2 regions of the Geodermatophilus sp. SYSU D01186 genome follow, and region 1 is predicted to be linked to the other one. Evidence: predicted binding sites of a transcription regulator. Region 1 holds the regulator's gene; the other holds the start of a gene.
The links. The regulator LexA, encoded in region 1, represses DNA repair genes until DNA is damaged. The targets are predictions, from matches to a motif close to TCGAACANNTGTTCGA.

Region 1 (4,219 bases):
GTCGTTCTTCTACCGGGACGGCGCGTCCTATCCCTCCGGCCACGTCGCCAACGCCGTCCTCATGTGGGGTGTGGCCCGCTGGCAGGCCGTCGAGTTCCGGCTCGCCCCCGCCGTCCAGCGGACCTTCCGGCTGCTCAGCGTCGCCGGTCCCGTGGCGACCGGGGTGGCGATGGTCTCGCTGGACTTCCACTGGGTCACCGACGCCGTCGTGGGAGCGGCGGTCGGCATCCTGCTGTTGGGCGTGGTTCACGGGCTGGACGCAGTCGTGCTGTCACGCTGGGTGGGTGCCCGAGCTGGCCGGCCGTCCGTGTAGCGGTGCCGGAGGGCGACGTCTGGCAGCAGGGGCAGCCCTCGCGGTGACGCTCGTCCTCGGTACCGCCCTGCCGGCGTCCGCCGAGGACGCCGCGGCGCCGGGCCCGTCGACGCAGTGCCAGATCACCGACCCGCGACTGCCGGAGTTGTCCGGCCTGGTCGTGGTCGGTGACCGGATGCTCGCCATCAACGACGGCGGCGACCAGCTCGACGTGTACGTCCTGGACGCCACCTGCCGGGTGCTCACGGTGCGCAGCGCGGCGGTGGACCCCTACGACCCCGAGGACCTCGCCCTCGCCGCCGACGGCACGGTCTGGCTGGCCGACACCGGCGACAACCAGGGCACCCGCGACACCGTGGCCCTGCTCGCGTTGCGGCCCGACGGCAGCACCGCGGTCTACCGGCTCAGCTATCCCGAGGGAGCCCGGGACGTCGAGGCGCTCCTGCTGGCTCCCGACGGCATGCCCTACCTCGTCTCCAAGGAGGTGCTGGGCGCGAGCAAGGTGTACCGCCCGGTGACCGCACTGGTCGAGTCGGGGACGGTGGCGCTCACCGAGGTGGGCGGCGTGGAGTTCACGCTCACCGGGACCACCGGTGGGCCGGTCGGCCGCGCAGGTCAGCTCATGGTCACCGGGGGAGCGGTGTCGGCCGACGGGAGCCACGTGGCGCTGCGGACGTACACCGACGCCTACGTGTGGCCCCTGTCGGGCTCCGACGTCGCCGGCGCCCTCGCGGGGGAGCCGGTGCGGATGGCGCTGCCCGACGCGCCCCAGGGGGAGGCGATCAGCTTCACCGCGGACGGCAGCGGGGTCCTCGTGGCGGGCGAGGGGGTGCCCGGCGACGTGACCGTCGTGCCGATCGCGGCCGAGCAGGCCGCCGGCGGTCCGGCTACGGCGTCGGAGTCGTCGAGCGGCCCCCTGCCGGGCCTGCTGACCGCCTCCGACGGCGGCATCCCGCTGGTGCCGGCCGCACTGGTCGCCGCCCTGGTGGCCACCGCTGTCGTGTGGGTGGGCGGGAAGCTGCGCCGCCGCACCTGAGCCGTATCCGGGGGCGCTCCACTGCGGCCGGGCAGACCGCGCGCGAGGACGGGGCACGGCTCCCGTGGGCCGGTCCGCCAGGACCGTCAGGCCCCGGCGGACCGAGGGATCACACCCGGCGCAGCACCGTGACGACGCGGCCGAGGATGGTGGCGTCGTCGCCGGGGATGGGCTCGTACGCCGGGTTGTGCGGCAGCAGCCACACGTGCCCGTCGCGGCGCTTGTAGGTCTTCACCGTCGCCTCGCCGTCGAGCATCGCGGCGACGATCTCGCCGTTCTCGGCGGTCGGCTGCTGGCGCACGACGACCCAGTCGCCGTCACAGATGGCCGCCTCCACCATCGAGTCACCGGCGACCTTGAGCATGAACAGTGTGCCCTCGCCGACCAGTTCGCGGGGCAGGGGGAACACGTCCTCCACCGCCTGCTCGGCCAGGACCGGGCCACCGGCGGCGATCCGCCCGACCAGCGGCACGTACGTCGGGGCCGGGGTCTCGTCGGACCCGGCGGCGGCCGGCTGCGGGACCTCCACGGCGGTGTCACCGGGCAGGCGGACGTCGAGAGCCCGGGGCCGGTTCGGGTCGCGGCGCAGCCAGCCCTTCTTCTGCAGCACGGTCAGCTGGTGGGCGACCGAGGAGGCGGAGGAGAGCCCGACGGCCTCACCGATCTCGCGCACCGAGGGCGGGTAGCCGCGGCGCTCGATGGAGTCGCGGATGACCTCGAGCACGCGCCGCTGACGCTGGGTCAGGCCGTCGCCGGCCTCGCCCCGGTCGGGGAACGTGCGCACGGCTGCCGTCCCGGTGGTCGCCGGCGGGGCCGGCGTCCTCCGGCGGCTCCCCGACGTCCCACTCTTCTCCGCCACCGTCGCCTCCTCGCCGGCTGCCCATGCAGCGCGTCTCGTCCTTCCGGACCGACCGTAGCGCGCCGGACGCGCCCGATCAAACACGTGTTCGAAGTGGGGGCGGGGTGGTGTGGCTTTCGTCGGAGCCATCCGGTAGACATCGAACAGACGTTCGGATCGAACACGCGTTCGACGGTCCGGGGCTCGGCGAGAGGAGTGGTCGTGACAGGCGTGCAGCGTGCGGTGCTGGAGTTCGACGACGCGGTTCAGGTGCCGTGGCGGCCCCGTCTGCGGGCAGTCCCGTCCCCCCGCGAGCCGGGCTCCCCGCGGCGGGCAGTCGTGTCCCCGGCCCCGTCGCGGGCCGGAACGGCGCGGCCGGCGACCGGGTCCCCGCGACCGGCCACGTCTGCTCGGCCGGCGAGCGGGTCGGCGCGACCAGCCGCACCGGCTCGGCCGGCGAGCGGGTCGGCGCGATCGGCCGTGGCCGGGGGCGTCCGGCCCCGCGCGGCGGGTACCGGCCGCCTGGGCGTGCCGGGGCCGGCGCGACCCGCGCCGACGGGCGTGACCCCGTCGCCGTCGAGTCGTCCGGTGCGGGGTGGGTGTGGCCGTGCGGAGCGGCCGGCGCGCACCGGTCTGCGACTGACCCGGCGGGCCCGCCGCCTGTCGGTGGTCCTGGCGCTCGGTGTCGGGCTGGCCCTGGGATCCTGGCTCGCACCCCTGCTGGGCGGGGGGTCGAACGACCTCCGGCTCGCGGGTGAGCGCAGTGTCGTCGTGCAGTCGGGGCAGACCGTGTGGTCCATCGCCACCGACGTCGCGGGTGACGACCAGGACGTCCGCGCCGTTGTCGACGCGATCGAGGAACTGAACGACCTCGACGGCGCCGTGGTCATCCCTGGTCAGGTCCTGCGACTGCCCTGAGTGAGCAGCTCCGCCGGGCGGCCCTGGGCCCCGGCGCCCGGGGTGGACCGGGCGCCGACCTGCGGCGACGGAGCCGCGGGGCCAGGGAGCGACAAGAGGCGCGCCTCATGTTCGTCAAGCCTGCGCGCCCGGTCGCTCACGGTCGGTGGTCGTCGCGCGACCTACGGTCGTCGACGTGTCAGGGATGTCGGTCCGCCGGGAAGCGGTCTTCACCGAGCAGTCGCAGGGCGTCGAGGTCCACGTGGACGGCGCCTGGAGGCCCGGGGTGATCCTGGGCTGGCGGCACGACTCGGGTGGTGCCTGCGAGGTCCGGGTGCGCGTCACCGTCGCCGGCGTGGTGCACGAGTCGTGGACCGACCTGGCCGAGCTGCGCCTGCCCCAGTCACAGGTGCCGGCTTCGGTGGGCTCCCGGCCGGGGCCCGTCGTCCCCGCTGCGTCTTCGACGGTGTCGTGGACGCGCGCTGCCGCCCGTGAGCGGCTGGTCGCCGGTGTCGCCGGCGCCGGGCCGGGTGCCGACGGTGCGGCGCCGACCGGTGCGGAGCCGCCGCGCCGCCGCCGGCGTCACGGCGGCGACGTCACCGCCGAGCAGTCTGCGGTCCGTGCCGACGTCACCGGCCGGCACCGCGCCCCGGCCGTCATCGGCCGGCACCGTGCCGCCGACGATCGTGTGGACGAGGGTGAGTCGCGCCCGGGAGCCGCGACGGCGGCGATGCCGGCGCAGCGAGCCGAGCTCGACTGCCTGACCCGTCCCCTGCGGCTGGGCGACCGGGTCCCGCGTCCGCGCATCCCGCGGCCCGACGGGTCCGTCCGCACCTGAGCGCGGGCCTGCGCGGCTGACTCCGGGCTCACGGGCCCGACTCGGGTCTCCGGGCCTGGGTCCGGAGCCGGCCCCGACGGTTGCAGAGGTCGTCCGCCGCGGTGTCCGCGGCGCTCACGGAGCGACACGCCCTACACCTGCCCGCGCCGCTGCGCGACCGTCGCGCGGGTGTGTCGCGACGTGTCCCGGTGACGTCTGGGACAGGAGGACGCTGCTGGTCACGGGCGGGTCTCGGTGGAACACGCGGTGCGTGTCTCGGCTTGCACATGTAGTGGGGGCCGTCCTAGGGTTCCCCTA
Region 2 (4,219 bases), on a different contig from region 1:
GGCCCGGTCGCCGCCGTCGGGCTTGGTCTGCCAGACCTTCGGTGTCTCCTGGGTGGTGTGCTCCGACCCGAGCAGCAGGACGGCGGTGAACTGCTCGGTGTCCCCCAGCACGGTGAGCGGGCCGAGACCGAAGTTGCCCGGGTACATGATCCCGAGCTGGGACAGCCGCAGGGTGCCGTCGGGTTCCACGCGCTTGACGATCATCGCGAGCTCGTCCATGTGCGCCATGACGCGCACGACCGGGGCGTCCTGCCCGCCGGTCCCGCGCAGCAGCGCGACGAGGTTGCCCGCCGCGTCCACCGTCAGCTCGTCGACGAACGGTTCCAGAGACCGCCGGCAGACCTCCCTGACCTCGTCCTCCTGACCACCGGGTCCGTAGGCGGCGAGCAGGTCCTGGAGCAGGGCACGATCAGCGGGGGACACGGATCTCCTCGGGGCGGCGACGGGCCCGCCCTCCTACCCCCGTCCCTCGTCCGGGTAGTCGTCGTACGGGGCGCCGCCGCCGGGCGGCCAGGACCCACCCGGTCGTGAGCAGCACCATGGCCGCGAGCAGCAGGTCGTCGCGCGGCGCACGACGGCAGCGTCCCGCGTGTGACCCTCGTCGGCCAGTGGCGGAGGCGTGGATCGCCCCGCACGCTGTCCGGTGTGGAGGACGTCGACGCGCGGCTGGAACGCACGATCGAGGACCTGCTCGACGCCCGGCGGGCCGGCGCCTCCATCTGCCCCTCGGAGGCCGCCCGCGCTGTCGACGCCGCCGGCTGGCGCGACCTCATGCCCGCCGCCCGGGCTGCCGCGGGCCGCCTGGCCGCCGCCGGCCGCGCGGAGGTGACCCAGGGCGGCGCGGTCGTGGAGGTCGCCACCGCCCGCGGACCCGTGCGGGTGCGCCGGCCGCAGTAGTCCGCCGCGGCGGATCCCGGGGTACTGCCTCGAGCCCGCACCGCCAGCGCCGCGCCTCGTCTCCCGGCGCCCGACCCGTGCCGGGGCACGCCGGTTGGCGCTGTCCGCGTCGGCGGTGTCATGCGGCGGTGAGCAGGGGTGGGCCGATCACGATCTCGGTGCCGTCGGGTCGCCAGGTGCGCCAGTGGCCGTCGGGTTGGCGGTGCACGCGGAAGCCGTGGTGGACCTTGGTGTGGTGGCGTTCGCACAGCAACGCGGAGTTCTGCAGTGACGTCTCGCCGCCGTTGATCCACTCCACGACATGGTGGACGTCGCACCAGAAGGTGGGCGCCTGGCAGCCGGTGAACACACATCCCCGGTCGCGGGCCTCCACCGCCTTGCGCAGGTGTGGGGGCACGACGCGTTTGTCCCGGCCGAGGTCGAGTGGGGTGCCGTCGGGGGTCATCACGATCCGGGAGACGGCCGCGTCGCAGGCCAGCCACCGGGCGCGGGCGGCGGAGATCGCGGTCCCGAAGCCGGTCTCCCCGGCGCCGGGGGCGGCCTTCGGGTCAATCAGGTCGGCCAGGTCGATGCGCACCATCACCTGCGGCTTGACGGTACGCAGCACCGGCAGCCCGCCGGTGGCCAGCTGCAGGTCGCACAGCTGCACCAGCGCATCCCCGAGCTGCTGGGCGCGGGTCCGCAGATCCCCGGCGCCGCGGCCGGCCTGCACCAGGGCCTCCAGCGCGGTGCAGAACCTCTCCCCGCCCACGGCGTCGAGCTCGACCCGGGCGGTGAGGCCGCCGTCGGCGTGCCGGGCGAGCCACACCGCGCGGGCCTCGGTGGGATCGGGCTCGGCCCCGTCGGGCTCCAGCCGGGCCAGGTAGTGGCCGACCACCCGCCGCAGCACGGTGTAAGGACGGCCCGCGGCCACCCCGGCCAGCACCCCGTCCACCTCGGCCAGGTCCACGCCCTGCTCGACGGCGGCGGCCAGCCGGTCGTCCTTGGTGATCGGGGCGATGACGGCGACCTGCTCGGCGCTGACGTGCCCGTCGGCGCACGCCGCGGCCACCGCCGACAGCTGGACCAGGGCGCGGCCGTTGCGCACCACCCGCCCGGCCTCGGCCGGCGACAACCGCCCGTGCCCCCGCAGCCACGACTGCATGCTCTTCAGCCCGTCGTGCTCGGCCGCCCCGCTCACCTCGCACGCCCGCACGGTGCGGGCGACCTCCGCCGCCAGCCGGTTCGACGCAGCCAGCAACCCGCGCAGCCGGTCCAGCAACTCCGCCGCGCCCAGCGGCGCCAGCTCCTCACCGACCACGGCGTCGAGCACCGACGGCAAGCCGTCCACGACACCTCTCACCTTCGATCAGATGTTCGAAGTCTACCGCCGCAGGAGACCCCTAACCACCTGAATTCCCAGTTCAGAGCGCTGTCCACAGATCGCGGAGCCCCCTTGCGCAAGTGGGGCCGATCGGCTGGCCTCCAGAGGCGAAGTCAGGTGCGGCGCACGGCGGGAACGTCTCACCGGGGCGCCTGTCGGCGATGCGAAGCGGGTGGCCGGGCGAGTGCGGGATGTCCCGGGGTGCGGGGTGACGACCGGCAGGCTCAGTCGGCGCCGGCGGTCCGGTCCAGCAGGGGGGCCATCCGGTGGTCGACCAGCCGGCGCAGGGCGAGCGCGGTGTCGGTGCGCTGGACGCCCGGGATGGCGAGCACCCGCTCGGTGATCCGCCACAGGTCGTCGGCGTCGGTGGCCACGACCCGCACCAGGAGATCGGCCACCCCGGACAGCGCCGTCACCTCCAGCACCTCGGGGATGTGGGCGAGCGCGTCCCCGACGTCGGCCAGGCTGCGTTGCACCACCTGGACGGTGACGTACGCGCCGAGCCGGTAGCCCAGCGACTCGGGCTGCACCCGGGCGTCGAACGGGGCCAGGGCGCCGCTGCTCTCGAGCCGGGCCAGGCGCGCCTGCACGGTGTTGCGCGCGAGGCCGAGCTTCTGCGAGAGCGCCATGACGGTGGCGCGGGGGTCCTCGGTCAGGGCCCGCAACAGGCGGGCGTCGGTGGCGTCGAGGACCGGCACGGTGCTCAGTCTGACATGCGAGGACGTCCTAGTACCGAGCAATCTGCGCACCAGGTGGGACGCCCCTTGCGCATCCCGGCGGAGCGGTGATCTTCTCGCCAGGGCGGGGGACGTGCCACGATGTGTGAGTGGCGCCACACCCCGGTGCCACGAGGCGTCCACCACCGAGCACGGCCGGCGACCCCGGCGGCCCGGTCGACGGAGGAGTGAGTGCGTGAGCGTGTCGAGCGCGACCACCGAGGTGGTCGACCCCGTCCCCGGGGCCGAGGCGCCCCACCTGCCGCAGCAGCCCGACCTGGTGCAGCTCCTGACGCCGGAGGGTGAGCGGGTCGAGCACCCCGGGTACTCCCTCGACCTCGCGCCCGACGAGATGTGCGGCCTCTACCGCGACCTGGTGCTGGTCCGCCGGTGGGACGTCGAGGCCACCGCGCTGCAGCGGCAGGGCGAGCTGGGCATCTGGGCCTCGCTGCTCGGCCAGGAGGCCGCCCAGATCGGCGCCGGCCGCGCGCTGCAGCCCGACGACATGGCCTTCCCCACCTACCGCGAGCACGGGGTGGCGTGGACCCGCGGGGTCGACCCGCTGGACGTCATCAGCCTGTTCCGCGGCGTCGACAACGGCGGCTGGGACCCGGTCGCCACCGGCTTCAACCTCTACACCGTCGTCATCGGCGCGCAGACCCTGCACGCCACCGGCTACGCGATGGGCCTGCAGCGCGACGGTGCGGAGACCGCGACCATCGCCTTCCTCGGCGACGGCGCGACCAGCCAGGGCGAGGTCAACGAGGCGATGATCTGGGCGGCCAGCTTCTCCGCCCCCGTCGTCTTCTTCTGCCAGAACAACCAGTACGCGATCAGCGTGCCCCTGGAGCGCCAGTCGCGGGTGCCGCTCTACCAGCGGGCGGCCGGCTGCGGCTTCCCCGGCGTCCGGGTCGACGGCAACGACGTCCTCGCCGTCCTCGCCGTGACCAGGGCGGCCCTGCAGGCCGCCCGCGAGGGGCAGGGCCCCACGTTCATCGAGGCGTTCACCTACCGCATGGGCGCGCACACCACCTCCGACGACCCCACCCGCTACCGCCTGGCCAGCGAGCTGGAGGAGTGGAAGCTGCGCGACCCGATCGCCCGGCTCAAGGCGTACCTGTCGCGCTCCGGCGCGGCCGACGCCGCCTTCTTCGACTCGGTCGAGGCCGAGGCCGACGAGCTCGCCGTGCGCATCCGCCGCGGCACCGTCGAGATGCCCGACCCGCCCGGCTCGGCCATCTTC

Region 2: a site for LexA is predicted at 2,242-2,257, ahead of ACI784_RS13330 (DUF222 domain-containing protein). Genes of this name have one in related genera too.

Annotation. Positions count from the first base shown of each region.
Region 1 covers NZ_JBJGYW010000018.1:50,066-54,284, forward strand. Annotated here, with positions in the region: gene ACI784_RS14605 (phosphatase PAP2 family protein) at 1-313, shown strand, start outside; gene ACI784_RS14610 (hypothetical protein) at 357-1,349, shown strand; gene lexA (transcriptional repressor LexA) at 1,459-2,208, opposite strand; gene ACI784_RS14620 (LysM peptidoglycan-binding domain-containing protein) at 2,959-3,105, shown strand; gene ACI784_RS14625 (hypothetical protein) at 3,281-3,922, shown strand.
Region 2 covers NZ_JBJGYW010000016.1:28,187-32,405, forward strand. Annotated here, with positions in the region: gene ACI784_RS13320 (M42 family metallopeptidase) at 1-423, opposite strand, end outside; gene ACI784_RS13325 (DUF3253 domain-containing protein) at 646-897, shown strand; gene ACI784_RS13330 (DUF222 domain-containing protein) at 1,016-2,227, opposite strand; gene ACI784_RS13335 (Lrp/AsnC family transcriptional regulator) at 2,485-2,958, opposite strand; gene pdhA (pyruvate dehydrogenase (acetyl-transferring) E1 component subunit alpha) at 3,173-4,219, shown strand, end outside.